3 regions of the Streptomyces sp. NPDC004134 genome follow, and region 1 is predicted to be linked to each of the others. Evidence: riboswitches for the same ligand, from Rfam matches in the RefSeq annotation. Region 1 holds a riboswitch; each other region holds the start of a gene.

Region 1 (9,721 bases):
AGCACGTCCTCGGGCCCGGCGCCCAGGAGGGCGCGGGCGGCGGGCACGGGCAGGTCGCCCTGGCCCAGGTGCAGCACGCCGGCACCGGCGGCGTGCGCCACGTCGGCGCGGTCGTTGACGGCGAGCAGCCGGCCGTGCCGGCGGCAGGCGTCGGCGAACACCTCCAGGTGCGCCAGTTCCTCGCGGGCCTCCATGCCCTTCTCGCGCAGTTGGACGATGTCCACGCCCGCGGCCAGCACGGCGTCGAGGAACTCGGGCAGGTCGCCCTGGCGCGTACGGGCGTCGGTGCACAGGTAGAGCTGCGCGGCGCCGAGCCGCGCACGGGCGTCTGCGGTGGCGCGGGCGGCGGTTCCGGCCGTCATGCGGCACTCCCCCCTCGTACGGTCCCGTACGGTCGCGGGGCCGGACCCGCGACTGCGCGCCCGGCCCCGCGAGGTTACACAGCCAGTGCCTGCGCCCTGCGCTTGACCTCCGTCCCGCGGTTCTCGCGCAGCGCCTGCGCGGGAGTCCCCGGGAGCGAGGGATCGGGGGTGAACAGCCACTCCAGCGCCTCCGCGTCGCTGAAGCCGTCGTCCTTGAGCAGCGTCAGGGTGCCGGTGAGGCCCTTGACGACCTTCCCCTCGCCGATGAACTCGGCGGGCACGTGCAGCGCGTTGTTCTCACCCCGCCGCACCGCGATCAACTGGCCTTCCTTGACCAACTGCCGCACGCGGGTCACCTCGACGCCGAGGTTCTCCGCGATGTCGGGGAGGGTGAGCCAGGAGGGGACGAGAGCATCGATCTTCGCATCAATCTCGGTCACACCCCCCAGCCTGCCATCTCGGACGGCCTGCCGGTACAGGGCAGCGCCAAAGGGAGGCATATCACCGCGAAGCATCCCCGGATGCGGGGGTGCCGACACGGCCCGCGGCGCGCCGGGGGTGTCAGAGCGCGGCCGATTTCAGCGGTACGGCCGCGTCGGCGGCCCGCTCGCGGTCCAGCGCGGCGCCGGCGTGGATCAGCTTGCGCCCCTGGGTGAGGTCCCGCGGCCGGCCCACGGCCAGCAGCGCGATGAGCCGGCCGGCGCGCAGCCAGCACACCGACCACGAGGAGCCGTGCGGGTCGCCGCGCCAGAGCAGCTCGTCGCGGTCCGTGTGGTGGCCGACGTACTGCACGAAGCGGCCGAACTGCTCGGACCAGAAGTACGGTACCGGGTCGTACACCACGCCCGGCGCGCCCGCGATGTCCGCCGCGACCGTCGTCGGGCCCTGCAGCGCGTTGTCCCAGTGGTGGATCAGCAGCCGCTCGCCGTAGCGCGCGGAGGGGAAGGACGCACAGTCGCCGACGGCCCAGACGCCGGGCACGTTCGTACGCAGCCGCTCGTCGGCCCGCACCGCCCCGTCGCCGCCCAGCCCGACGCCGGAGCCGGCGAGCCAGGCCGTGGTCGGGTGGGCGCCGATGCCGACGACGACGGCGTCTGCGGTCAGCTCCGTACCGTCGTCGAGGACGACCGCGACCGGGCCGTCCTCGCCGTCGCTGTCGACGCGCTCGACCCGGCGCCCCGTGAGCAGCCGGGCACCGCTCTCCTCGTACCAGGCGGCCATCGGCGCCGCGACCGCCGCGGGCAGCGCCGCCGCCAGCGGCTGCCCGGCGGCCTCCACGACCGTCACCTCGCAGCCCTGCTCGCGCGCCGCGGTGGTCAGCTCGGCGCCGATCCAGCCGGCGCCGACCACCAGGACCCGGCTGCGCCGCACCAGCACGGCGCGCAGCCGCGCCGCGTCGTCGAGGGTGCGCAGCAGGTGCACGCCGGGCGTGGCGCCGGCCGGGGCGCCGGGCAGCGGGACGGGCGCCGCGCCGGTGGCGAGCACCAGGTTCCCGTACGGCACGGGCCCGGCGTCCGTCTCCAGCACCCGCCCCGCGGTGTCCAACCGGTCGGCGTGCAGCCCCAGCCGGAGCCCGATGCCGTACTCCGCGAAGTCGACCTCGAACGCCGAGCCCTCGGCCTTGCCGAGCAGCACCGCCTTCGACAGCGGCGGCCGGTCGTACGGGTCGTGCGGCTCCGCGCCGACGAGCGTGACGGCGCCGGTGTACCCCTGCTCGCGCAGCGCGACGGCGGTCTGCACGCCGGCCATCCCCGCGCCGACGACGACGGTGCCCGCGGCGGGGTCGGCGGCGCGGCTGGGGCGGCTGGCGGCCCGGCCGGCGGGGCCGCGGTCCGGTTCTGCGTCGGTCACACCGATCACTGTATGCCGCACCCGTCGGCCGCCGCTCGCGCCGGGCCCGCTCGCGAGGCTCCCTTACAGCAGCCGGGCGTACGGAGTTAGGGTGGCCGGGAAGACTCGCGGGAGCCCGGCGCACCGGGCTGAGAGGGGGGCTGGCGGCCCCCGACCGTACGAACCTGATCCGGGTCATGCCGGCGAAGGGAGGGGCGAACGCGCCCATGCAGCCACGCGACACACCCCCGACGGAACCCACCACGACACCTCAGGCGGCGCCCGCGGCGGCACCAACGGGCGCGCCGCGCACGGCGGATGCCGCGTACGACGTCCTCGTCATCGGCGGCGGCGTCATCGGCCTGGTCACCGCCTGGCAGGCGGCCCGCCGCGGGCTGGCCACCGCCGTCGCCGACCCGGCCCCCGGCGGCGGCGCCGCGCAGGTCGCGGCCGGGATGCTCGCCGCCGTGACCGAACTCCACTACGGCGAGGAAGCGCTGCTGGCGCTCAACCTGGCGGCCGCGGAACGCTATCCGGACTTCGCCGCCGAGCTGGCGGAGGCGTCCGGCCGGGACATCGGCTACCGCCGCTGCGGCGCGCTCTCCGTCGCGCTCGACGCGGACGACCGCGCCCAACTGCGCGAACTCCACGGCTTCCAGCAGCGGCTGGGGCTCTCCGCGCAGTGGCTCAGCGGCAGCGAGTGCCGCCGGCTGGAGCCGATGCTCGCGCCCGGAGTACGCGGCGGGCTGCGCGTCGACGGCGACCACCAGACGGACCCGCGGCTGCTGACCGCGGCGCTCGTCACCGCCTGCGAGCGGGCCGGGGTCGCCTTCCACCGCAGCCTCGCGGTACGGCTGCGGCTCGCCGGCGCGGGCGCGGACGAGCGGGCGGCGGGCGCGGAGCTGGCGGACGGCACCCGGCTCGGCGCCGGGCAGACGGTGCTCGCCGCGGGCAGCCGCAGCGGCAGCCTGGCGGGGGTGCCGGAGGCGGTACGGCCGCCGGTGCGGCCCGTGAAGGGGCAGGTGCTGCGGCTGCGGATGCCGGAGACCGGGGCGCCGTTCCTGTCCCGTACGGTACGGGCCGTGGTGCGCGGCAGCAGCGTGTACCTGGTGCCGCGGGAGAGCGGCGAGCTGGTCGTCGGCGCCACCAGCGAGGAGCTGGGCTGGGACACCACCGTCACCGCGGGCGGCGTGTACGAGCTGCTGCGCGACGCGCACGAGCTGCTGCCCGGGCTGACGGAGCTGCCGCTCGTGGAGGCCGGCGCCGGGCTGCGCCCCGGCTCCCCCGACAACGCGCCGCTGCTGGGCCCCACCGCCCTGGCGGGGCTGCACCTGGCCACCGGCCACTACCGCAACGGGGTGCTCCTCACCCCCGTCACCGGCGACGCGCTCGCCGCCGTCCTCACCGGCGGCGAACTCCCCGACGTGGCCCGCCCGTTCGCGGCCACCCGGTTCGGCCGTACGCACCAGCAGCACGAAGGGCGGCAGCACCCATGACCGAGGACACCACGCGGACCCGCACCGGCACCCGAGCCGGCGCCCCCGCCGGCGCACCGACCATCACCGTCAACGGCACGCCCCGCCCGATCGCCGCGGGCCTCACCCTCGACGCCCTCGTCGCCACCCTCACCGCCGCGCACCGCGGCGTCGCCGCCGCCGTCAACGAGGACGTCGTACCGCGCGGCGACTGGCCCACCACCACCCTCGGCGACGGCGACCGCGTCGAGATCCTCACCGCGGTCCAGGGAGGCTGACCACCGTGACCAGCACCGCCCCCGCCCCCGTCCCCGCAGACCTCACCGGCGCGGACCCGCTCACCATCGCGGGCGTCCGCTTCTCCTCCCGCCTCATCATGGGCACCGGCGGCGCCAGCAGCCTGGACGCCATGGAGCGTGCCCTCCTCGCCTCCGGCACCGAGCTGACCACCGTCGCGATGCGCCGCGTCGACCCCGGCGTGCACGGCTCCGTGCTCGACGTGCTGCGCCGCCACGGCATCCGCGTGCTGCCGAACACCGCCGGCTGCTATACCGCGGGAGAGGCCGTCCTCACCGCCCGGCTGGCCCGCGAGGCGCTCGGCACGGACTGGGTGAAGCTGGAGGTCATCGCCGACGAGCGGACCCTGCTGCCCGACCCGGTCGAGCTGCTGGCCGCCGCCGAGACACTCGTCGACGACGGCTTCACCGTGCTCCCGTACACCAACGACGACCCCGTCCTCGCGCGCAAGCTGGAGGACGCCGGCTGCGCCGCCGTGATGCCGCTGGGCTCCCCCATCGGCTCCGGGCTCGGCATCCGCAACCCGCACAACTTCCAGCTCATCACCGAGGCCGCCGGGGTGCCCGTCATCCTCGACGCCGGCGCGGGCACCGCCTCCGACGCGGCCCTGGCGATGGAGCTGGGCTGCGACGCGGTGATGCTGGCGTCCGCGGTGACGCGAGCACAGGAGCCGGTGCTGATGGCGGAGGCGATGCGGTACGCGATCGCCGCGGGCCGGCTCGCCGCGCGCGCCGGGCGCATCCCGCGCCGGCACTTCGCGCGCGCGTCCTCCCCGGGGGCGGGCGTCGCGGAGCTGGGCCCCGGGAGCGGCCGGGACGACGGCCCGGGGCCGGACCCGGAGCGGCCCGCGTTCGCCTGAACTGCCCGGCCCCGTACCGGCACGCCATCGGGAACGTACTGCAGCACAACGGTGACGGGAACGCGTCCCTCACCTCGTAGACTGCGGTTCGTGGACACGACTCTGGACCCGTCCCCCCATCCGCCGGGAGGGTGGGGAGACCCCATGGTCGGGCAGATGCTCGACGGGCGCTACCGCGTCGACGCGCGCATCGCCGCCGGCGGCATGGCCACGGTCTACCGCGCGCTGGACACCCGGCTCGACCGGGTGCTCGCCGTCAAGGTCATGCACCCGTCGCTCGCCGCCGACGCCTCCTTCGTCCAGCGGTTCATCCTGGAGGCCAAGTCGGTCGCCGGCCTCGCCCACCCGAACGTCGTGGGCGTCTACGACCAGGGCACCGACGGCCCGCACGTCTTCCTGGCCATGGAGTACGTCCCCGGCTGCACCCTGCGCGACGTGCTGCACGACCGCGGCGCGCTCCAGCCGCGGGCCGCGCTGGACATCCTGGAGCCCGTGCTCGCCGCGCTCGGCGCCGCGCACCGGGCCGGTTTCGTGCACCGCGACATGAAGCCGGAGAACGTCCTCATCGGCGACGACGGCCGGGTCAAGGTGGCCGACTTCGGGCTCGTCCGCGCCGTGAACACCAACACCACCGCCTCCACCGGCGCCGTGCTCGGCAGCGTGTCGTACCTGGCGCCCGAGCAGATCGAGCGCGGCGCCGCCGACCCCCGGGTCGACGTGTACGCCTGCGGCGTGATGCTCTACGAGATGCTCACCGGCGCCAAGCCGCACGCCGGCGAGCACGCCGCGCACGTGCTCTACCAGCATCTGCACGAGGACGTCGAGCCGCCGTCCGCGGTCGTCCCCGGGCTGCCCGCGCAGTTGGACGACCTGGTCGCCGGGGCCGCCGCGCGCCGCAGCGAGGCGCGCCCCGCGGACGCCGTGGAGCTGCTGTCGGCCGTACGGAGCGCCCGCGCGCAGCTCACCGACGAGGAGCTGGACGCGGTGCCGCCGCAGGCCGTCGCCCAGGAGCGGGACGGCTCCGAGGACCGTACCGCCGTGGTGCCCAGCCCGGCGGCCACGCCGGCGCAGGAGCGGCTGAACGTCACCAGCGTGCTGGAGACCCCCGCCGCCGCACCCGCGGGCACCGCGGGCCACCCGCCCGGCCCGCCCGCGCCCGGTGACCGGCCCGGAACGGGCCGCCCCAAGCCGCGGCTTGGGCTGCTGGCGCTGCTGGCGGCGCTGCTCGTGCTCGGCGTCGGCACGGGCGTCTGGTACATCAACTCCGGGCAGTTCACCAAGGTCCCCTTCGTCCTCGGCAAGACCGAGGCGGAGGCGCGGAGCATGCTCTCCGGCGAGGATCTGGACGCGGACGTCAAGGAGGACTTCAGCGACACGGTGAAGGCCGGCCTCGTCATCCGTACCGACCCCGAGGGCGGCAACCGCATCCGCCAGGGCGACTCCGTGACCCTCGTGCTCTCCAAGGGCCCGGAGATGGTCGAGATCCCCGAGCTGTACGCGGTCCCGCTCGACGAGGCCAGGGACAGGCTGAGCGACGCCGGGCTGAAGCCGGGCGTGACCCGGGAGGCGTTCAGCGAGGAGCTGCCCGCCGGGCGCGTGATCAGCACGGACCCGGAGGATGGCGAGAAGATCAAGGCGGGCCGGGCGGTGGCGATGGTCGTCAGCCGCGGCGCGCCGATCGAGGTGCCGGACGTCGTCGGCGACGACCAGAGCGACGCGGCGGAGGAGCTGCGCGAGGAGGGCCTGGCGGTCGAGATCGCCACGGAGACGGTGTACTCGGAGGAGGACGCCGGCACCGTCGCGGAGACCTCGCCCGAGCCGGGCACCGAGCTGGGCGAGGGCGACAAGGTCACGCTGACGATCTCCAGGGGCCCCGAGCTGCTGGAGGTACCGGACGTGGTCGACATGAGCGTGGACGAAGCCGAGCAGACGCTGGAGGACGCCGGTTTCCGCGCGGACGTGAACCAGATCTTCTTCGGCGACTCCGTCTGGCGGCAGTCCCCTGGCGACGGGGAAGAGGCGCCGCGCGGCAGCGAGATCACCCTCTGGGTCAGGTGACGTGTCCTCCCGTACGCCCGCTGAACCACGCTCCGGCCGGCCGGCCGCCCAGGTCCGCAACCCCGTCGGCAGCCATGTGCCCGTCGCCGGCGGGCTGGCCGCGAAGGGCCTGGCCCACGCGCGCAAGATCGGCGCGGAGGCCGTCCAGGTCTTCGTCGCCAACGCCCGCGGCTGGGCCACGCCGCCCGGCGACCCGGCGCAGGACGAGGAGTTCCGCAGGCGCTGCGCCGAGGACGGCATCCCGGTGTACGTGCACGCCCCGTACCTGATCAACCTCGGCTCGCACACCCCGGCGACCGCGGCGAACTCCGTCGCCTCGCTGCGGCACTCGCTGCGCCGCGGCCGGGCGATCGGCGCCCTCGGCGTCGTGGTGCACACCGGCTCGGCGACCGGCGGACGGCCCCGCGAGACCGCGCTCGCGCAGGTACGGGAGCTGACCCTGCCGCTCCTCGACGAGCTGGGCGACGACCCCGACGCGCCCGAGCTGCTGCTGGAGCCGACCGCGGGGCAGGGCTTCTCGCTCTGCTCCCGGCTGCCGGAGCTGGGTGCCTATCTGGACCTGCTGGACCGGCACCCGCGGCTCGGCGTCTGCCTGGACACCTGTCACGTCTTCGCCGCGGGCCACGACCTGGCGGCCAGCGGCGGCGCGAAGCAGGTGCTGGACGAGCTGGTGGAGGTGGCAGGACCGGGGCGGCTGCGGTTGCTGCACGCGAACGACTCCAAGGCCGCGGTGGGATCGCGCCTCGACCGGCACGAGAACATCGGGGCGGGGCAGATCGGCGCCGAGGCGTTCCGCGAGCTGATCCGGCATCCGGCGACGGCCGGGGTGCCGCTGATCATCGAGACCCCCGGCGGCGGGCCGGAGGGCCCGAAGGCGGCGGCGGACATCGCGCTGCTGAAGGAGCTGCGGGAGCCGGCGGGGCCGTAGCGGGGCCCGCGGGAAGGGCTAGAGGTCCGGGCCGTCGCCCGGTTCCTCCTGGTACGAGTAGCGCTGCTCGCGCCACGGGTCGCCGACGTTGTGGTAGCCCCGCTCCTCCCAGAAGCCGCGGCGGTCGGCCGTCATGTACTCCACGCCCCGCACCCACTTGGGGCCCTTCCACGCGTACAGGTGCGGCACCACCAGGCGGACCGGGAAGCCGTGCTCGGCGGTCAGCGGCTCGCCGTCCTTGTGCGTGGCGAAGATCGTCCGCTCGTCGGCGAAGTCGGCAAGACGCAGGTTGGAGCTGAAGCCGTACTCCGCCCAGACCATCACGTGCGTGACCTCGGGCGCGGGCGGCGCGAGCGCCAGGAGCGTACGGGCCGGCACCCCGCCCCACTCGGCGCCGAGCATGCTGAACTTCGTCACGCAGTGCAGATCGCCGACCACGGTCGCGTACGGCAGGGCCGTGAACTCGTCGTGCGTGAGGGAGCGCTTCGCGCCGTCGGCGGTGGCCCCGAAGATCTGCAGCTCCCAGCGGTCGGGCTTGAACCGCGGCACCGGGCCGTAGTGCGTCACGGGCCAGCCGCGCTGCAGCCGCTGGCCAGGAGGCAGGTCCCCCTCGTGGCGCTCCGACTGACCCATGACCCCATGGTGGCAGACGCTTGCGCATGGTCATGACCGGGGGCGGGCAGGCCCGGACGAGGGCAACCCGGATAAGCCTGCACTTACTGGATCGTCCGGGCCCCGGGTGCGAAGATGCGCCCTGACCTGCCCGACCCACGCGGAGAGGAGTCCCGGCTATGCAGGGCGACCCCGAGGTGCTGGAATTCCTGAACGAGCAGCTCACGGCCGAGCTGACGGCGATCAATCAGTACTTCCTGCACGCGAAGATGCAGGAGAACTTCGGCTGGACGAAGCTGGCGAAGTACACCCGGTCCGAGTCGTTCGACGAGATGAAGCACGCGGAGATCCTGACGGACCGCATTCTGCTGTTGGAGGGGCTGCCGAACTACCAGCGGCTCTTCCACGTCCGGGTCGGGCAGACGGTCACCGAGATGTTCCAGGCCGACCGGCAGATCGAGGTGGAGGCGATCGACCGGCTGCGCCGCGGGATCGAGCTGATGCGCGCCAAGAGCGACATCACGTCCGCGAACATCTTCGAGGCGATCCTGGAGGACGAGGAGCACCACATCGACTACCTCGACACCCAGCTCGACCTGATCGAGAAGCTCGGCGAGGCGCTCTACATCGCGCAGCAGATCGAGCAGCCGGACTGAGCCCTGCGGGTACGTGCCGGGGTCAGGCGGCCTCGGGCACCAGCGCGGCGCCGACCTCGGCCGCGGCTTCGGCGGCCGCTTCGAGGGCGATCGCGGCATCCACGGTGACTTCGGCGTCGACGGTGGCCGGGACGTCGGCCGTGACCGCGTTCTCCGCGGTCACCTGGCTCCCGGCGGCCATCCGGCTCCCGGCCGCTACCGGTGCCGCGCTCTCGCCGGCCGGCTGCCTGCCCTCCAGCCGCTCCCGGCGGGCGCAGTCCGCGCCGCGGCCGAGCAGCGCCTGGATCCGGCGCACGCACGAGCCGCAGTCCGTGCCCGCCTTGCACTCCGAGGCGATCTGGCGGGGGGTGCAGCGCCCGGCCGAGGCGTGCGCGCGCACCTGCTCCTCGGTGATGCCGAAGCACGAGCACACGAACACGCGAAACCCCCGGTCCCGGACGATTAGGTAATCCTAACCTTACCCGGGGCGGGGGTCCCGTGAAAGAGCCGTCCTGCCGTGACGTGCGTTACGCCGCGGCGGGACCGCTCACTGGTCCCGGTACATCTCGGCGACCAGGAACGCCAGGTCGAGCGACTGGCTGCGGTTGAGCCGCGGGTCGCACGCCGTCTCGTAGCGCTGGTGCAGGTCGTCCACGAAGATCTCG
Region 2 (9,721 bases), on a different contig from region 1:
CCGCACGGTGTGCCGCCCGGCCACCCGGCGTGCCACGCCGACCTCGCGGGCGAACCGTGCCCGGTCCGCGTCGTCGGCCTCGCCCTCCGCCAGCAGGGTCTTGACGGCGGCCAGTTCGCCGGTGGCGGTCTCGACGGCGAGGTAGACGCGGCCCATGCCGCCCGCGGAGAGCCGGGCGACGAGCCGGTACGGGCCGAGGTGCCGCGGGTCGGCCCGGTGCAGCGGGCCGGGGGTCACGCCGAGGTCAGGCACAGCGTCCGCCCCCGTTCGGTGAAGAGGTACCGCACCTGCGTCGTCCCGGGGCACCGGTCCTCGCCCTGGACCTGCGCCAGTACCCGCAGGACCGCGCGGCCCTCCGGGACGGTGTCGGCGCATCCGACGGTGGTGGCGAAGACCGCGTCGTCGGTGAGGGGAGTGACGTCGAGAAGGGACCCGTCCTGCGGTGCGGCCCCGATCACGCACTCACCCTCGGTGAACCGCCGCTCCAGGCAGATGCTGACGACACCCGCGTCGCTCTGCCGGCTCCACGCCACCGCCGCGTCGGTGCCCATGCAGCGTTGGACGAGGCCGCCGTCCTCCGTCGCGGTCACCTTCCAGGGCGCGTCGGGTCCCGTGCCGCAGGCGGCGGTCTCGGGAGCCTCGGCGGTCCAGCCTCGCGCCGGGTCCAGGCCGGTACGCACGCACTCGCCCGGCGCCACGTCGGCGAACGCGCGGTCCGTGGCGTCGGGTTCGCGCGACTGCTCGGACCGGTAGTAGCTGTACGCGCCGACGCCTGCGAGCAGCAGGAGGAGTGAGGCCATGAGTGCCTGCACGGAGCGGACGAAGACCCGCGCGCCCCGGCCGGGCCCGTCGGATTCCCCGTCCGGCACGTCGTGTGCGTCCCCCGCGCCACCTGCAACGCGCCGCGCCTCCGGCTCCGGCTGCGGTCCGGGGTGGTGCGCTTCCCGTACGGCCGTCGCCTCCGGCACCGTACCCGCCGGCTCCCGTACGGTCTCACCCCGCACGGTCTCCTCCCGCACCGTCTCCGGCGGCAGTTGCGGCGCGCCCGGCCCCCGCCCTCGGGCCCCGGCCACTCCGGGCCCTCACCGCCTTCCCGCAGCACCCGCGGGTCCGCCGCCAGTGTCCGCGCCTGTCGCGCGTACCCCTGGATCAGCCGCGCCCACGGTGCCGGCAGCCACCCGCTCGCGTCCGGCACCGTCGGGAACTCGGCCAGCTCGAAGGTGAAGAGGTCCAGCAGCTCCCTGGTCCGCGGCCGGTCGGCGGGGGAGAGCGCGAGGCAGGCGCGGACCACCGGGGCGAGTTCGTCCGGTAACCCGGCCAGGTCGGTCCGGCCCTCGGCCACGTAGGTGAGCAGCAGCAGCATCTCGGTGTCCGCCGGATAGGGCGGGCGGCCGACGGCGAGGTGGAAGAGGGTGGCGCCGAGGGAGTAGACGTCGGAGGCCGCGGTGGACGGTTCGCCGACGGCCTGCTCGGGGGAGGTGAAGGCGACGGTGCCCAGGGTGAGCTGGGTGCGGGTCAGGTCGGCGGCGTGCGAGATACCGAAGTCGATGAGGCAGGGGCCGGCGAGTTCGAGCAGCAGGTTCTGCGGTTTGACGTCCCGGTGCACGATGCCCTGCCGGTGCAGCTCCGCCAGCGACTCCAGCGCGCCCCGCGTCACCCACCGGGCCCCGGTCCCGGCCAGCGGCCCGGCACGGCGTACGAGTTCCGCCACCGAGGGGGCGGGCACGTACTCGGTCGCCATCCAGGGCCAGGGCGCGTCCGGGTCGGCGTCGAGGACGCGCGCGGTGCGTACGCCGTCGGCCCGCCGGGCGACCTTCACTTCGCGCGCGAAGCGCCGCCGGACGATGGCGTCGATCTCGCCTTCGGCGAGCAGGGTCTTGACGGCGGCCAGGGAGCCGTCGCCTGCGGAACGTGCGAGGAAGACGCGCCCCATCCCGCCGGTGGCGAGCCGCCCCAGCAGCGTGTACGGGCCGAGCGCCGCCGGATCGTCCTCCTGAAGGGGCCGGATGTCCGCACCCTCGCCCGCGGCGGACCCGCCCGGCGTCTCCCCCTCCACGGCCAACGGGCCCTCCCCCTGGTCACGTTCGCAAGAGAGAAAGTGTAGTCGCGGCCATGACACGAACCGAGACCGCGGCAAGGGATCGTCACACCAGGCCGCCACCCGCTACGAGAGCGGCTTCCGCCGGTGAAGTCCGTGCCGCCAACGCCTCGACCGCGCTCGCGGAGTGCTACACCGTCTCCCCGTATGACGACGGCGCCGCGATCGGAATGCCTACGATGCGTCCGGAGGATCAAGCGACAGCCGTGCGTCCGGAAAGTTCTCCCGGCCGAGCACTTCGATCCCTGCAGTTCCGGCAGACGGAATGTCGAGGTCCAATTCGGGCCGAACCGCAAGCGGACTGAGATCCAGGGGATCACAGGGATCCTTGAGTTGGATAAACAAACGAGTAATTGCAGGAAAAGCCTGCAGAATGAGACCGACGTCCTCGTATGACCGCACACCGTAAAGAAGAAGCTGCTCGACCTGCGGAATCGGCGACATGCCCGTCAATCCACGGAGAGAGGGCATCTGCATACCCAGGTTTCGCAACTGGTCAATCCCCCGGGCAATGCCCATCACGGTACCGCAGTCGACCTCTGCGCCCAGCCTATCGAGGTAGAGGCTACCAAGCCCGATACCGGCCAAGGGCGACAGGTCACCGACGCGCGGGCATCCGAATATCGTAACCGAACAAAGATCGGGCATGTCGCCAAGGAAGGAAATATCGCTTACCACCTGATTGTCGCCAAGCACGAGCCAGGATACGCGCGAACGCAGCAGATGAGAAGAAAGCTCCCGCTGCGGGATGGAAGAATTGCAGATAAGGGTTTCTACGGGCCCGAGAGAGGGGATCTCGGCAAGCTGCTCCACATTACCGACATCGACCTGCACAGAGGAAAGGTCCCGGCCTGAAAGGATTTCCGAGGCGAAAGTTGCCGTATCGAAGTTGTGCCATTGGTGGGCGATACGGGTGCGCATTCGAGAGGAGCAGACCGACATCAGGTCCCTCAGCAGCGGCAGCGAGTCGCTACCCGCCGCCTGCACGGCGGTACTCGGCAGCCAGCCCCAGTCGGTATGCTCGGCTGCGAACTTGCGCAGTTCGGGAAGGATCTGCTCCCCCACCATGGCATATTGCAGCCATTCCTGCGCTCGAGGCGGCAACGACTTCCCCACTCGGCTCAGAACAGCCTTGCGTACCTCACCGTCCAGGCGGGAGGCATACGGCAGGCAGGAGCCCAGCAGAAGATGGATTCGCCGTTTTTCTTCGGCCTCCTCGACGCTGTCGCCGCGGTCGAGGATCTCCTTCATCAGTTGCGAGCGGTCGTTCGGATCGCAGTGTCCCACCGCCATCCGGATGACGTCCGCCCATTGATCGTCACCTGCCTTGCTGCTGAGTAGCCCGAAGTTGCGCTCCTCTTTGAACTCCTTGGCGGCCAGGTAGTCCTGAAACGTCCGGTGGATGAAGTCGAAGGTATCCACGCTGGTCTCGCGCAGCAGGCCGGTCCTGTTCAGCAGGTGGTTGAACGCATCCTGCGGCGTGCACTGCCGCTCGACTTCGGGCAGCGTGGGCAGCAGTCGAGCCATCTGCCCCTCGGCGTGGCTCTTCTCTCCTTCCACCCGCCCGTTCAGGACGAGCCAGGAGGCTATGCGCTGCAGCATGGCGAGCTGCTCCTCCTCGGCCAGCCGCATGCCTTCGGAAGCCCCCACCCGGCGCTGCTGGTCCCGCCGCACCAAAAGCATGCTGAGAGCGGCCCGGTAGACGTCCATCCGCCTTTTCGGCAAGGTGCCGTCCCACTCGCGGTGGAGGGCGCATATCATTCCGCACAGCAGTGGGCTGTCGGCCAGGGCGGAGAGGTCGGGAGAAGTACCGAGGGTGCGTAGCAGAGCGTCTCGTAAGCGAGTCAGTTCCTGGCGCTCACGCGCCGCCTCGAGGGCTGTACCGTCGGTTTCGGATACGGTCTGCGCAGCACGATGCCAGCGCTCCACGAACAATTCCCTGTCCTCTGCATTCATCGAGCACAGGGACAGTTCCTCGAAATTCCATTCGTCAAGCCAGCCGACAGGGACAGCAGAGGGCCGAACCGTCACCAACGTCAGCGTCCGCGGATACAGTTCCAGCAGGCGGGCCATCCACTCCTTCGCCTCGTCACGCTCGAACGGCGGGATCTCGTCCAAGCCGTCGACGAGCAGCAGGGCCCGCCCGGCACGAAGGACGCGATCCGCCCAGCCGTCCGGCTGACTATCGGCTCTGAGGCAATCGTCCACCTCAAGGAACTGAGAAGGGCGTGGCTGCAGAATTCCCTGCCGAGACATCTTGCGCAGCCGTAGCACGAAGGGGACTCGGTGGTTGAGGGCAGACAGCTCCTCTGCGAAGGACCCGGTTGCCGCACCGACAGCAAGCCACTGGATCAGTGTCGACTTCCCTGCGCCCGCCTGGCCGCGCAACAGGATGCGGGACTTGTCGGCGAGCAACTGATCTATCCGCTCCCGGCGGTCGTGCCGAGACGCTGATGAGGGTCCGTGCTCGCCGGCCAGGATCTCCGGGTCACCTGCGTCGGACTCCCGGGAAGAAGTAGCCTCCAGAGTCAGATACGCGGTGTCGAGGTTCCACCCGCGCCCGTGCGCCCTGCCCAGGTCGAGGCCGAAGATCCTCACCTTCCCGTGGTCTGCTCTGACGGCCTCTGCGTAATCTCTCTCGAAGCTCACGTCTGCGCGATCCCGGCTGGGGATGCGATCCAGCAGCAGGTCGATCTGACGGGCTTGTGCAGCTATGGCCCGGAACTGCTCTAGCTGCGTCCTCTGAATGAACGACGAGCGCTGGGAGAAGAACTGGAGGATGTGCAGGCAGGACAGTTCGAGCAGCGACTCGTACATCGCTTCACCGGAAGCGGACAGACTGAGGGCCGCGCGGGGGGCGGCGCGCCGCAGCTCTGCGGCGAACTGCTCGTAGCCGAGCTGCACCGCCTGAACGTCGTCCATATCGATCTCACCCAGCACGAGAAGAGTTCGGGTGAGGCGATCCGCCACCGCGTCCTGCTCTCCGGTCACGGCAGACGACACTTCGCGCGGCATGGACTCGACCGTGCGCTTCACCAGCGTACTGACAAGCCTTTGGATGTCCTTCTCCGCGAGGGTTCGCTTCTCCCCCTTGAAGGTGAGCCTGCCCGCGATGCGTACGGGGTTGTCCACCAACCCTGCTCCCGCGGGAGCGGTGAAGAGCTTGCTGACCAAGCGAGCAGCCACTGGTCCGGCAGCCTTGGCTGCCAGGGTCCCGGCGGTCACCTCCATGCTGACACTCCTAAGCATGTGCTCGTTCGCACGGGCGGAAGGCCCTGTCGTCCACCGGGATCGGCGCCGGTTTTCACCGTACCGGGGCCGGCTTGCCGGTCCGCTCCTCGGGCCCATGCCGGCGGGAGGGGCAGGAGCACGGCTCCTGCCCCTCCCGCCATCGGGCTCAGTCGGTCAACGGCAGGTAGACGCGGTTGCCCGCGTCCGCGAACTCCCTGGACTTCTCCAGCATGCCCCGTTCGATCTCCTCCGCCGTCAACTCCGCCTGGTCGTCCGAGCCGAAGCGTTCCGTGATGCTTCTGCTGATCTTCATCGAGCAGAACTTCGGGCCGCACATCGAGCAGAAGTGCGCCGTCTTCGCCGGCTCCGCCGGGAGGGTCGCGTCGTGGAACTCGCGGGCCGTGTCCGGGTCCAGGGCCAGGTTGAACTGGTCCTCCCAGCGGAACTCGAAGCGGGCGTCCGACAGGGCGTCGTCCCAGTCCTGGGCGCCCGGGTGGCCCTTGGCGAGGTCCGCGGCGTGGGCGGCGATCTTGTACGTGATGACGCCGGTCTTGACGTCGTCGCGGTCCGGGAGGCCCAGGTGTTCCTTCGGGGTGACGTAGCAGAGCATCGCCGTGCCCCACCAGGCGATCATCGCCGCGCCGATGCCGGAGGTGATGTGGTCGTAGGCGGGCGCGATGTCGGTGGCCAGAGGGCCGAGGGTGTAGAACGGGGCCTCTTCGCAGATCTCCTGCTGGAGGTCGACGTTCTCCTTGATCTTGTGCATCGGGACGTGTCCCGGGCCCTCGATCATGGTCTGCACGCCGTGGGACTTCGCGATCCGGTTGAGTTCGCCGAGCGTGCGCAGCTCGGCGAACTGCGCCTCGTCGTTGGCGTCGGCGATCGAGCCGGGCCGCAGGCCGTCGCCGAGGGAGAACGTCACGTCGTACGCGGCGAGGATCTCGCACAGCTCGTCGAAGTGGGTGTAGAGGAACGACTCCCGGTGGTGGGCCAGGCACCAGGCGGCCATGATGGAGCCGCCGCGGGAGACGATGCCCGTCTTGCGGCGGGCGGTGAGCGGGACGTAGCGCAGCAGGACGCCGGCGTGGACGGTCATGTAGTCGACGCCCTGCTCGCACTGTTCGAGGACGGTGTCCTTGTAGACGTCCCAGCTCAGTTCCTCGGCGCGGCCGTCGACCTTCTCCAGCGCCTGGTAGAGCGGCACGGTGCCGATGGGCACGGGGGAGTTGCGCAGGATCCACTCGCGGGTGGTGTGGATGTTGCGGCCGGTGGACAGGTCCATGACCGTGTCGGCGCCCCAGCGGGTGGCCCACGTCATCTTCTCCACCTCCTCCTCGATGGAGGAGGTGACGGCCGAGTTGCCGATGTTGGCGTTCACCTTCACCAGGAAGTTCTTCCCGATGATCATCGGTTCTGACTCGGGGTGGTTGACGTTCGCGGGGAGCACGGCGCGGCCGGCCGCGATCTCGTCGCGTACGAAGGCGGGCTCGACGCGCTCGCGCAGCGCGACGAACTCCATCTCGGCGGTGATCTCCCCGCGTCTGGCGTACGCGAGTTGCGTCACGGCGCCGCCGCGGGCGCGCCGCGGCTGGCGCGGGCGGCCGGGGAAGACGGCGTCGAGGTTGCGCAGGCCGCCGCGGGGCGAGGTGTGCTTGAGGCCGTCGTCCTCGGGGCGGGGCGGACGGCCCGGGTACTCCTCGGTGTCGCCGCGGGCGATGATCCAGTTGTCGCGCAGCGGGGTGAGCCCGCGGCGTACGTCGGTGTCGGTGGTCGGGTCGGTGTACGGCCCGGACGTGTCGTACAGCGTCACGTCGTCGCCGTTCGTGAGGTGCACGCGCCGCACCGGGACCCTGATGTCGGGCCGCGCGGGGTGCTCGATGTGGTCCTTGTGCCAGCCGATCGCGGTGGCTTCCGCAGATTCCGCGGAGTCCCCGGTGGCGGGCGTACGTGCATCCGAAACGGTCATGGAGACCCACTCCCTACGCCGGCATTACCCGGTAACAGGTTCGGCGGTCGGCGCAGCCTCGGTCCGGATCCGGATCCGTCAGCGCCCTCTCAGCCCGGTGCTCCGAGCTCCCGCGGTGTGCAGTTCGCCGACCACGCTAACCGCTGCACGCACCGGTACGAAAGAGGGCCCCGGAGCACTCCTGCGATGATCTGGCCGTGACACATTCGCACAGCCACCACCACGGCGCCCCCGCCCCGCCCGCCTCGCACCGGCTGCGCAGGGTGATCGCCGCGGTGCTCGTCCCGTTCGCGCTCGCGGTGCTCGCCGGGCTGATCGCGCTGTGGCCGGGGAGTGAACCGGCGGGCGAACGCAGCGGCATCGGCTTCGACCAGGAGCGGCAGCGGGCGAAGGTCACGAAGGTCGAGGAAGTGAAGTGCGCGGACGTGGGCGCGCAGATCCAGGAGCAGGGGCCGCCGGGCGGCGGTGGCGGCACCGACGAGCCGCGGCCCGACCAGGACGCGGTGTGCGAGCAGGCGACGATCGAGGTGACGTCGGGCAAGCACGCCGGGCGGACCTTCACGGAGATCGTCGCGCCCGACGCGTCCCGGCGGTACGAGGTGGGGCAGGAACTCGTCGTCTCCTACTCGCCGAAGGCGCCGCGCGAGCTGCAGTACGCCGTCTCGGACGTGGTGCGCACCGTGCCGATGACGGCGCTGGCGCTGCTGTTCGCGGTCGCGGTGGTCGTCGTGGGGCGGCTGCGCGGGCTGGCGGCGCTCGCGGCGCTGGCGGTGAGCTTCGCGATCCTGATCCTGTTCATCCTGCCGGCGATCCTCGACGGGTCGAACCCGCTGGTGGTGGCGGTGGTCGGGGGCAGCGCCATCATGCTGATCGCGCTCTATCTGTGTCACGGCTTCAACGTGCGTACGTCGGTGGCCGCACTCGGCACACTCGCGTCGCTGCTGCTGATCGGGCTGCTGGGCTCGCTGTTCATCGGCTGGTCGAAACTGACCGGGAACACCGACGACTTCACGGGCCTCATCCACACCCAGTACCCGGACATCGACATGAGCGGGCTCCTGCTCGCGGGGGTGCTGATCGGCTCGCTCGGGGTGCTCGACGACGTGACGGTGACGCAGGCGTCCGCGGTGTGGGAGCTGCGGCAGGCCGATCCGTCGGCGCCGTGGCGGAAGCTGTACGCGTCCGCGATGCGGATCGGGCGCGATCACATCGCGTCGGTGGTGAACACGCTGGTCCTCGCGTACGCGGGGGCGGCGCTGCCGCTGCTGCTGCTCTTCACGATCGCCGACCAGGGCGTCGGCACGGTGGCGACGAGCGAGTTCGTCGCGGAGGAGATCGTACGGACCCTCGTGGGCAGCATCGGGCTGGTCGCGTCGGTGCCGCTGACGACGGGCCTCGCGGCGCTCGTCGTCTCCGCCGACCGCCGCCACGGATCGGGTCCTGCACCGGTGCCGGTCGCGGACCCTGGCGGGGGTACGGGACCTGGCGGGGGTACGGGATCGGGTGCCGGTACGGGAACGGGGCCGATTCCCCGTACGAGGTCGGGACCGGGACCTGCGCCTCAGCCAGGACCCGGGCCGGGATCAGGCCCGAGACCGGGCGCCGGCATGGGCCCTGGATCGCAGCCGGGCGCCCCTGCGGGGCCCGGAGGCTGGGGAGGCACGGGCTCCGGCGCTGCCGCGGCTCCCCCGGAGGGCCGCTCCCGCCGCCGGGGCGGCGGCGGACGGCGACGCCGGAAGTAGCGCCGGAGACGACGGAGCCGGCCGGCTACCAGTCGTTCTTCGACGACGACGCGGTCATGAACTTCCGCACCAGGAAGATCGCACCTGCGATCAGCGCCGCGGCCAGCAGCACCTTGAAGAGCAGGCCGATGATGAAGCCGACCAGCGCCATGATCAGGCTGCCGAAGACCACCAGCACGATCGCCGGGATCAGCACCCACGTCACCCACCACGGCAGTCCCGCAGTGATCTCTTTCACGGACACGGTCATTCCTCCTCCGGTACGCCGGGGTTGTCCCGGTGCCTTCGATGCTAGGACGCCGGGCGGGCGGATGGGAGTGCCCCCTGCCCCCGTCCATCCCGGAACGAACCCCGAGGCGACCCTGAGGGACTGATTCACGCCTCGGGTGGAGAGAAGACCACCAGAACCCGGAGATCCTCGGTGATGTGGTGGAAACGATGCGGAACGCCCGCCGGTACGTAGACGACGCAGCCCCTGCCGACCTGCAGGGTCTCGTCGCCGACGGTGACGGAACCGCGACCGCTCATGATCACGTAGACCTCGTCCTGGCGATGGGGCTGCTGCGGATCGGGCGCTCCGGCGTCCAGCGCGTAGAGGCCCACCGACATGTTCCGCTCGCGCACGAACTGCAGGTACGCTCCGTCGTTCGCACGGCGCTCCGCCTCGAGGTCGTCCAGCCGGAA
Region 3 (9,721 bases), on a different contig from region 1:
AGGTGCTTGCCGGGGAAGTCGAAGCGGGCGAAGACGTACGCGGCGGGCAGCGCGAGGACGAGCGTGAGCCCGGTGGAGGCGGCGGCCTGCCAGAGCGTGAACCACAGGACGCCGAGGATGTCGGGGTCGCCGAGGACGCCGGGGATGCGGCCGAACTGCCAGCGGCCGCCCTCGCGCAGGCCGCGGGCGACGATGGCGCCGACGGGGTAGGCGAAGAAGACGCCGAGGAACGCGGCGGGGACGGCCATGAGCGCGAGTCGGCCGGCCGCCCCGCGTATCCGGCGGCGGCCCGCGCCCGTTGCCGGTCCCGGTCGCGTGTCTTCCTTGCCGCGGACCGCGGCCCGGATCACTTCACGACCAGCGAGGTCCACGTCTTGATCCACTGCTCCCGGTTGCCGTCGACGGTCGCCGGGTCGAGGGTGTGGGGGTCGGCGATCTCCTCGCCGTAGCGGGTGAACACCTCGGGCAGCGCGGTGTCCTCGCGCACGGGGTGGACGAACATGTTCAGCGGCATGTCCTGCTGGAACCGCTCGCCGATCAGGAAGTCGATGAGGGCCTTGCCGCCTTCGGCGTTGCCGGCGTTGGCGAGCAGCCCGGCGAACTCGATCTGGCGGAAGCAGGTGCCGGTGGACACGCCGGTGGTGGCTTCCTTCGGCTGGGACTCCATGTCGAGCACGGGCGGGCTGGAAGCGTACGAGACGACGAGCGGCTTGTCGCCCTTGCCGGCGCCGGAGAAGCGCTCGTAGTACGCCTGCTCCCAGCCGTCGACGACCTCGACGCCGTTGTCGCGCAGCTTGCCCCAGTAGTCCTCCCAGCCCTCTTCGCCGTACGCGTCCGCGGTGGCGAGGAGGAAGGCCAGGCCCGGGGAGGAGGTGGCGGCGTTCTCGGTGACGAGGAGGTCCTTGTAGCGGGGGTCGGCGAGGTCGTCGAAGGTCTGCGGCGGGTCGAGGTTCTTCTCCTCGAAGTACGCGCGGTCGTAGTTGACGCACACGTCGCCGTAGTCGACGGGGGTGACGCGGTGCTCGTCCGCGTCGAGCTGGAGTTCCCCGGGTATGCGGTCGAGCCCCTTCGCCTCGTACGGCGTGAAGATGCCGTTGTCGAGGCCGCGGGAGAGGAGGGTGTTGTCGATGCCGAAGAAGACGTCGCCCTGGGGGTTGTCCTTGGACAGGACCGCCTGGTTGACGGCGGAGCCGGCGTCCTTGCCCTTGAGGATGTCGACCGTGTACCCGGACTGCTTCTCGAACGCCTTCAGTACGTCGTCGGAGACGGCGAAGGAGTCGTGCGTGACGAGGGTGACGCTCTTGTCGCCCGAGCCGGACCCGGATCCGTCGCCGGAGTCCGAGCCGCAGGCGGCCAGGCCCAGGGCGAGGGACGCGGCCAGGGCGGTGGTGACGATGCGCTTCATCGGGCTGCTTTCGTGGCGGCGGGCAGCCCGGGCAGCAGCAGAGTCTCGACCGAACTTCCTACCCAGAATGACCTGGGCGAGGTTCGAGGGTCTGCGGCCTTGACGGTGCCGCACTCTCAGCGCTGCGAGCGCTCCCCTGTCGGTGTGTACGTATGAACGGTATCAGGCGGTGGTGTCGGCCGCGGAGGCGGCGAGCTGCCCGCAGGCGCCCTCGATCTCCTGGCCCCGGGTGTCCCGTACGGTCACGGGCACGCCGTGGGCCTCCAGGGCGGCGACGAACGCCCGCTCGTCCTCGGGCCGGGAGGCGGTCCACTTGGATCCCGGGGTGGGGTTGAGCGGGATGAGGTTGACGTGCGCGCGGCGGCCCTTGAGGAGGCGGCCGAGGAGGTCGGCGCGCCATGCCTGGTCGTTGATGTCCTTGATCAGCGCGTACTCGATGGAGACGCGGCGGCCGGAGCGCGCGGCGTACTCCCAGGCGGCGTCGAGGACCTCGCGGACCTGCCAGCGGGTGTTGACGGGCACGAGGGTGTCGCGCAGCTCGTCGTCGGGCGCGTGCAGGGAGACGGCGAGCCGGCACTTCAGGCCCTCGTCGGCGAAGCGGAGCATGGCCGGCACGAGGCCGACGGTGGAGACGGTGATGCCGCGCTGGGAGAGCCCGAGGCCGTCGGGCTCGGGGTCGGTGAGGCGGCGGACGGCCGACAGCACGCGGTTGTAGTTCGCCAGCGGCTCGCCCATGCCCATGAAGACGATGTTCGACAGCCGCGCCGGGCCCCCGGGAACCTCGCCGTCGCGCAGGGCGCGCATGCCGTCGACGATCTGGTGGACGATCTCGGCGGTGGACAGGTTGCGGGTGAGCCCGGCCTGGCCGGTGGCGCAGAACGGGCAGTTCATGCCGCAGCCGGCCTGCGAGGAGATGCACATGGTGACGCGGTCGGGGTAGCGCATGAGCACCGACTCGACCAGCGTGCCGTCGAAGAGCCGCCACAGGGTCTTGCGGGTGGTGTCGCCGTCGCAGCTCAGATGCCGTACGACGGTCATCAGCTCGGGCAGCAGCCCCTCGGCGAGCTTCGCCCGGGACCCGGCCGGCACGTCGGTCCAGCCGGCCGGGTCGGTCGCGTAGCGCGCGAAGTAGTGGCGCGAGAGCTGCGTGGCACGGAACGGCTTCTCCCCCAGCTCGGCGACGGCGTCGCGGCGCTCGACGGGGGTGAGGTCGGCTAGGTGCCGCGGCGGCTTCTTGGCACCACGGGGGACGGCGAAGGTGAGCTCTCCTGGCTTCGGCATAGCCGTACCAGTGTCGCAGACGGATTCACCCTCGCCCGCCTCATCCCCAAATGCCCTGATTCGTCGACAAGAGCCCCCTGGTCGGCGCCCCGTGGCCGTCGGCCAGCGGTGCCACACCGGCACCCGGTGCCCCGTGGTCGTCGCCCGTGGGGGCGAGACCGCCCGTGGGCGACCCGTGGCTGTCGCCCTTCGGCGCGGCACCGCCACCCGGCGACCCGGCGTTGTCGCCCAGGGGCGCGACGCCCCAGTCGTGTTCGGCGGCCAGGGCCATGTCGTCGCTCCGCCGGTCCTGGGGCGCCACGCCCGCGCCCGGTGCGCCGGAGCCGTCGCCCGCCGGTGCGGTGCCGACGGCCACCGCCACGGCACCGGCCGCCAGCATGGCCACCGCCGCGGCGCGGGCCGTCATACGTGTGATCGTCATCGAACTCCCCCTTGGGTCGCGGACATCCCCACCACCGTGCCCGCCCGGCCGATGCCGCCCACAGGTGTTTCGACCCTCGCCGAAAACGTCCGGGAGTCCAGGGGAACGGGGCGGCCGGTCAGCCCGCGCCGACGAAGATCACCATCAGCAGCCACACCACCGGCGCCGTCGGCAGCAGCGAGTCCAGCCGGTCCATGATCCCGCCGTGGCCGGGGAGCAGCGTGCCCATGTCCTTGATGCCGAGGTCCCGTTTGATCATCGACTCGGCGAGGTCGCCGAGCGTCGCCGAGGCGGCTGCGGCCGCGCCCAGCAGGAGGCCCTGCCACCAGCGGCCGTCGTCGATGAGCAGTTCCATGCACACCGCGCCCGCCGCCATCGCGAAGGCCAGCGCGCCGCCCAGGCCCTCGCGGGTCTTGCCGGGGCTGATGCGCGGGGCGAGCTTGTTGCGGCCGAACTTGTAGCCCACGGCGTACGCGCCGGTGTCGCTGATCACCGTGAGGATCAGGAACGTCAGCACCCGCTGCGGCCCGTCGTCGTCCGCGGCGAGCATCAGTGCGACGAAGGCGGCGAGGAACGGCACGTAGAACGCGGCGAAGACGCCGGCGGTGACGTCGCGGAGGTAGTCCTGCGCGGGGCCCGTCAGCCGCCAGACGGGGACGGCGAGGGCGGTGAGCGCGAGGGCTGCCCCGGCGCCCTCGGCGCCGCGCACGTACCCCGCGATGACCATGGCGATGCCGCCGGCCACCAGCGGCACCAGCGGCGTGCGGATGCCGCGGCACTCCGCCAGCCGCGACGTCAGCTCCCACAGCCCGACCGCCACCGCGATGACGATGACGCCGAGGAAGAGCACTTTCACGACGAACAGCGTGGCCAGCACGATGGCGCCGAGGCCGAGCCCGACGCCTATGGCGGCGCCGAGGTCCCGGCCGCCGCGGCGCCGCTTGGGGGCGGGCGGCGGTGGGGTGGGAGGACCGTCCGGGGCGCCGGATCCCCCGGAGGGACCTGGGGAGGGTTCGTCGGCAGGGGCGTCGCCGGACACGATGGGCATGCGCGGAGTCTGCGCCCTTTCACCCCCGCCGTACACGGGACCCGCCGGGGCCCCCCTGGAGGAGTCGTTCATCAGACCTCGAGCAGCTCTGCTTCCTTGTGCTTGAGCAGCTCGTCGACCTGGGCCACGTACTTGTGGGTGGTGTCGTCGAGCTCCTTCTCGCCGCGGCGGCCCTCGTCCTCACCGATCTCGCCGTCCTTGACGGCCTTGTCGATGGTCTCCTTGGCCTTGCGGCGTACGGAGCGGATGGCGATCCGCGCGTCCTCGCCCTTGGCCCTGGCGACCTTGATGAACTCCTTGCGGCGCTCCTCGGTGAGCTGCGGGAAGACCACCCGGATGATGTTGCCGTCGTTGGAGGGGTTGACGCCGAGGTCGGAGTCGCGGATCGCCTGCTCGATGTTGCGCAGGGCGCTCTTGTCGAACGGGGTCACCACCGCCATCCGCGGCTCCGGCACCGAGAACGACGCCAGTTGGTTGATGGGGGTCTGGGCCCCGTAGTAATCCGCCGTGATCTTGTTGAACATCGCCGGATGCGCCCGCCCGGTGCGGATCGCGGCGAGGTCCTCCTTGGCGACCACGACGGCCTTCTCCATCTTCTCCTCGGCTTCGAGGAGGGTCTCTTCGATCACCACTGGCTCCTGGTCTCATCCGTGAGCGGAACGGGAGAGCCCCTGTCCGCCCGTACCATGCCTGCACGGTGTCCGACCGGCAGGCCGTTGTCCATCCCTCAGACCCGGCTGCCGTGCGCGCTCACGAGCGTACCGATCTTCTCACCCCGCACCGCCCGGGCGATGTTGCCCTCCTTCAGCAGCTCGAAGACGAGGATGGGCAGTTCGTTGTCGCGGCACAGGGTGACGGCCGTGGCGTCGGCGACCTTGAGGTCACGGGTGATGACCTCGCCGTATCCGAGCGCGTCGAACTTCACCGCGTCCGGGTTCTTCTTGGGGTCGGCGTCGTAGACCCCGTCGACGCCGTTCTTGCCCATGAGCAGGGCCTCGGCGTGGATCTCCAGGGCGCGCTGCGCGGCGGTGGTGTCCGTGGAGAAGTACGGCATGCCCATGCCGGCGCCGAAGATGACGACGCGGCCCTTCTGCATGTGCCGGATGGCGCGCAGCGGGATGTACGGCTCGGCGACCTGGCCCATCGTGATCGCCGTCTGCACCCGGGAGTCGATGCCTTCCTTCTCCAGGAAGTCCTGCAGGGCAAGGCAGTTCATCACGGTGCCGAGCATGCCCATGTAGTCGGAGCGGGCCCGGTCCATGCCGCGCTGCTGCAGTTCGGCGCCGCGGAAGAAGTTTCCGCCGCCGATCACCACCGCGATCTCGTACCCGTCGCGGACGACGGCCGCGACCTCGCGGGCGATGGCGTGCACGACGTCCGGGTCCACGCCGAGGTCCCCGCCGCCGGAGAAAGCCTCGCCGGACAGCTTCAGCAGGAAGCGCGAGCTGTCCCTCTTCGTATGGTGGTCGTGGTCCGCCTTGCCGTGCCGGCCGTGGTCCGCGTCGGCGTCCTCGTTCATGAAGTCTCCTCGTGCGCATACGAAGGAGGCCATCGCCGTGGGGTTCTGTATCGACCCATTCCCGGCAATGGCCTCCTCGTCACTTCCGCGGCCCGGCGGCGGTCCCCCGCACCGGCCCGCAACAACTCAACCCGACCCTAGCGGGGCCGGTGGCCGTCCGCCGTACACCGTGCGCACCGAACTCCGCGGCGGCCCGCCCCGCGGCGGGCCGGATCGCGGCGCGCGCCGTCCGGTCGCGCTCGCGCGCGCCGGGCGGCACGGTGCACGCCGGTGGCGCCGGTGCTCAGGCGCCGACGCGGATGCGCGCGAAGTGGATCACCTGCACGCCCGCCTCGGCCAGCAGCTTCTGCACCGACTTCTTCGGGTCCTTGGCGAACGGCTGGTCCAGCAGCACGTTCTCCTTGAAGAAGCCGTTCACGCGGCCCTCGACGATCTTCGGCAGGGCGGCCTCCGGCTTGCCCTCCTCGCGGGAGGTGGCCTCGGCGACGCGGCGCTCGTTCTCCACCGTGTCGGCCGGGACCTCCTCGCGGGTCAGCCAGCGCGGGCTGAAGGCGGCGATGTGCTGAGCCACCTCCTTGGCCGTCTGCGGGTCGGCCTTGTCCAGCTCGACGAGCACGCCGACCTGCGGCGGCAGGTCCGGCATGGTGCGGTGCATGTACGTGCCCACGTAGGCGCCCTCGAAGCGCGCGAAGCGGTCGAGGACGATCTTCTCGCCGAGGGTGGCGTTGGCCTCGTCCACGTACGCCTGGACGGTCTTGCCGTCGATCTCGGAGGCGAGCAGCGCCTCCAGATCGGCCGGCTTGGAGGCCGCGACGTGCTCGGCGAGGGCGTTGGCGACGGCGATGAACTTGTCGCCCTTGGCGACGAAGTCCGTCTCGCACTTCAGCTCCAGCAGGACGCCGGAGGAGTTGTCGTCGGCGATCACGGAGACGACGGCGCCGTTCTCGGCGGAACGGCCCTCACGCTTGGCGACGCCCTTCTGGCCCTTGACGCGGAGCAGCTCCACGGCCTTGTCGACGTCGCCCTCGGCCTCTTCCAGCGCCTTCTTGCAGTCCATCATGCCGGCGCCGGTGAGCTCCCGGAGCTTCTTGACGTCGGCGGCGGTGAAGTTCGCCATGATTCGGTGGTTTTCTCTTCTCGACGGGTGACTGGGATCGGCGGATCAGACCTGCGGGGCGTCGCCGGCGGGCTGCGCGCCCTCGGCGGCCTCGGCGGACTCTGCAGCCTCGACGGCCTGCTCGGCGGCCGGGGCGGGGGTCTCGTCGGCCTGCTCGGCGTCGGCGACCTTGGCGGTCTCGGCGGAGGTCTGCACCTCGGCCTCGGCGGCCACCTCGTCCGTCTTCTCGGCCGGGGTGGCCGGCTCGGCGGGGGCGGCCGGGGCGGTCTTGCCGTCCTTCTCGCCGGCGAGAAGGTCGCGCTCCCACTCGGCGAGCGGCTCGGCGTCGGCCTTGACGGCCTTCTCGTCACCGGTGGCGGCACCGGAGCGGGCGATCAGACCCTCGGCGACGGCGTCGGCGATGACGCGGGTCAGCAGCGTGACGGAGCGGATCGCGTCGTCGTTGCCCGGGATCTTGTAGTCGACCTCGTCGGGGTCGCAGTTGGTGTCGAGGATCGCGACGACCGGGATGCGCAGCTTGCGCGCCTCGCCGACGGCGATGTGCTCCTTCTTCGTGTCCACGATCCAGACGGCGCTCGGCACCTTCTGCATGTCGCGGATGCCGCCGAGGGTCTTCTCCAGCTTGGCCTTCTCGCGGGAGAGGACGAGCAGTTCCTTCTTGGTGAGGCCGGAGGCGGCCACGTCCTCGAAGTCGATGGCCTCGAGCTCCTTGAGGCGCTGCAGCCGCTTGTGCACGGTGGAGAAGTTGGTGAGCATGCCGCCCAGCCAGCGCTGGTTCACGTACGGCATGCCGACCCGGGTGGCCTGCTCGGCGATGGCTTCCTGGGCCTGCTTCTTCGTGCCCACGAACATGATGGTGCCGCCGTGAGCGACGGTCTCCTTCACGAACTCGTAGGCGCGGTCGATGTACGACAGCGACTGCAGGAGGTCGATGATGTAGATGCCGTTGCGCTCGGTGAAGATGAAGCGCTTCATCTTCGGGTTCCAACGGCGGGTCTGGTGCCCGAAGTGGACGCCGCTTTCCAGCAGCTCCCGCATCGTGACGACGGCCATGGCCGTACTCCTCGTGTGTCTCGGTTGTGCGCGGCAGCCGGTCGGCCACCGCTCCTGACGCCCCTGCGCGTCGTGCCTCCGGCGGGAGCCGGGGGACCGAGTGACGCGGCCACCTTCAGGCAGGTGGCGGGGCGTGCGAAGTCGACCCGGACAGCCGGGTCGCCACCAGAAGTGTACGGGACGGCATCACCCGCCTGCGCCACGGAGCCCGGTCCCCGGGCGGGTCTCCGGGCGTCCCCCGGCCCCGGGTTGTCCACAACCGGCCGGTTATCCACAGAATCCGTCCATGATCCCCAAGCGCCCCGCCCCTCGGCCAGACTCCCCCCATGAACGGACGACGCGAACGCCGCGCGGCCGGCGAACGGATCGGGGCGGCTGCCGTCACGGGGCGGAAGGCGGACGGGAGGGGAGGCGCGGCCGGGCGGCCGGGGCGCGGGGAGGGACGGCCGACAGCCGCGGCGGGACGGCCGGCGTGCGCGGCGGGGCGGCCGGCACCCGCGGCGGCCTGCGCCTCGGGGCGGCCCGCCGGCGCCCCCGAGCGCCGGCGGGGGCGCCTGCCGCGGTGGCCACTCGCCGTCGGGCTCGCCGTGGCCCTGTCCACGGGCACCTGGCCCGCGCCCCCGTTCACGACGACCGACACGGTGGAGGAGGCGGGTGGGGAGGGGGCGGGGCGGGGGGAACGGGGGATACGGGATGCGACAGCGCCCGGCGGACAGCCCCCTGGCCCGGGGCGAGCAGTGCCGTCGGCGGCGCCCGCTGAGCCGACGGCTCCCGGGGTGGACGCGGTGTGGCCGGTTGACGGGGGGTCGCGGGGGCGGCCGGTGGTGGAGCGGGGGTTCGAGGCGCCGCGTTCGCCGTACGGCCCGGGTCATCGCGGTGTCGATCTGCGGGCCGCGCCGGGGCAGCCGGTGCGGGCCGCGGCGGCGGGCCGGGTGTCGTTCGCGGGGCGGGTGGCGGGCCGCGGGGTGCTGGCCGTCGACCATCCGGGTACGGGCCGCCCACCGCTGCGCACGACGTACGAGCCGGTGGTGCCCGCCGTGCGCAAGGGCGAGCGGGTCCGGAAAGGGCAGGTCATCGGGCATCTGCAGGGCGGCGGCCACCACTGCGCGGCGGCCTGCCTGCACTGGGGGCTGCGCCGCGGTCCGGTCTATCTCGATCCGCTGTCGCTGCTGCCGCCCCGGCTGCTGACGGCGGGCCATGCCCGGCTGCTGCCGGTGTTCGGCGTCCCGCCGCCGTCCGGCGGCGACTGACGCCGGGTCGCCGGCGGCGAAGTCAGCGTGCGGCGCCGTGGAGGGCTACGGCGACGGCCGTGTCGGCGACGGTCTTCGGGGCGTCGGTGCCGAGTTCGGTGCGGCGGACGGCCGCGTCGACGACCCCCTGGAGCAGGGTGGCGGCGAGGCGCGGTTCGTCGTGGCCGAGGTCCGCCAGGGCCGCGACGACCATGGTGACGAGCCCGCCGTGCGCGGCGCGGATCTTCTCCCGGGCGCCGGCGTCGAGTTCGCCCGCGGAGATGGCGACGACGGCCCGGTGGCGGCGGTCGCCGACCAGCGCGAGCTGGGTGCGTACGTACGCCTCGACCTTCGCCTCCGGGGTGTCGGCGCGCTCCATCGCCGCCTCCACCTCGGCCGCCCAGCGCGGGAAGTCGACGGCGCACAGTTCCTCGACCACGGCGGCCCGGCTGCGGAAGTACTCGTACACGGACGAGCGTGCGAGGCCGGTGCGCTCGGCGAGCGCGGCGAAGTTCAGCGCTTCGGTGCCGCCTTCGCCGAGGAGTTCGCGTGCGGCGTCGAGCAGCGCGTCGTGCTGCATGGTCCGGTGCTCGGCCACGGAGGCCGCTCGAATCTTCGGCACGGTCCAACTTTAGACCGCGGAGCCGG

Evidence for each region. A riboswitch is a leader RNA that binds a small molecule or an ion and turns the genes downstream of it on or off. The one in region 1 is predicted to bind thiamine pyrophosphate.
Region 2: another riboswitch for thiamine pyrophosphate. It lies ahead of thiC (phosphomethylpyrimidine synthase ThiC); the one in region 1 lies ahead of thiO (glycine oxidase ThiO).
Region 3: another riboswitch for thiamine pyrophosphate. It lies ahead of ACFYVJ_RS20795 (thiamine ABC transporter substrate binding subunit); the one in region 1 lies ahead of thiO (glycine oxidase ThiO).

What each region holds. Positions count from the first base shown of each region.
Region 1 is NZ_JBIAMS010000029.1:43,357-53,077, forward strand. It holds gene thiE (thiamine phosphate synthase) at 1-362, opposite strand, end outside; gene ACFYVJ_RS29160 (Rv2175c family DNA-binding protein) at 437-802, opposite strand; gene ACFYVJ_RS29165 (NAD(P)/FAD-dependent oxidoreductase) at 924-2,222, opposite strand; TPP riboswitch at 2,311-2,421, shown strand; gene thiO (glycine oxidase ThiO) at 2,420-3,688, shown strand; gene thiS (sulfur carrier protein ThiS) at 3,685-3,945, shown strand; gene ACFYVJ_RS29180 (thiazole synthase) at 3,951-4,823, shown strand; gene pknB (Stk1 family PASTA domain-containing Ser/Thr kinase) at 4,968-6,881, shown strand; gene ACFYVJ_RS29190 (deoxyribonuclease IV) at 6,883-7,809, shown strand; gene ACFYVJ_RS29195 (sulfite oxidase-like oxidoreductase) at 7,828-8,442, opposite strand; gene bfr (bacterioferritin) at 8,601-9,077, shown strand; gene ACFYVJ_RS29205 (bacterioferritin-associated ferredoxin) at 9,100-9,495, opposite strand; gene ACFYVJ_RS29210 (class II 3-deoxy-7-phosphoheptulonate synthase) at 9,604-9,721, opposite strand, start outside.
Region 2 is NZ_JBIAMS010000005.1:247,236-256,956, reverse strand. It holds gene ACFYVJ_RS09880 (protein kinase) at 1-252, opposite strand, end outside; gene ACFYVJ_RS09875 (hypothetical protein) at 234-590, opposite strand; gene ACFYVJ_RS09870 (serine/threonine-protein kinase) at 587-2,056, opposite strand; gene ACFYVJ_RS09865 (NACHT domain-containing protein) at 2,273-5,329, opposite strand; gene thiC (phosphomethylpyrimidine synthase ThiC) at 5,496-7,295, opposite strand; TPP riboswitch at 7,288-7,419, opposite strand; gene ACFYVJ_RS09855 (YibE/F family protein) at 7,493-9,037, shown strand; gene ACFYVJ_RS09850 (DUF5326 family protein) at 9,063-9,275, opposite strand; gene ACFYVJ_RS09845 (cupin domain-containing protein) at 9,413-9,721, opposite strand, start outside.
Region 3 is NZ_JBIAMS010000016.1:71,557-81,277, reverse strand. It holds gene ACFYVJ_RS20800 (ABC transporter permease) at 1-248, opposite strand, end outside; gene ACFYVJ_RS20795 (thiamine ABC transporter substrate binding subunit) at 347-1,405, opposite strand; TPP riboswitch at 1,443-1,553, opposite strand; gene rlmN (23S rRNA (adenine(2503)-C(2))-methyltransferase RlmN) at 1,568-2,686, opposite strand; gene ACFYVJ_RS20785 (hypothetical protein) at 2,727-3,107, opposite strand; gene ACFYVJ_RS20780 (phosphatidate cytidylyltransferase) at 3,226-4,155, opposite strand; gene frr (ribosome recycling factor) at 4,227-4,784, opposite strand; gene pyrH (UMP kinase) at 4,883-5,674, opposite strand; gene tsf (translation elongation factor Ts) at 5,958-6,791, opposite strand; gene rpsB (30S ribosomal protein S2) at 6,837-7,844, opposite strand; gene ACFYVJ_RS20755 (murein hydrolase activator EnvC family protein) at 8,666-9,094, shown strand; gene ACFYVJ_RS20750 (TetR/AcrR family transcriptional regulator) at 9,117-9,671, opposite strand.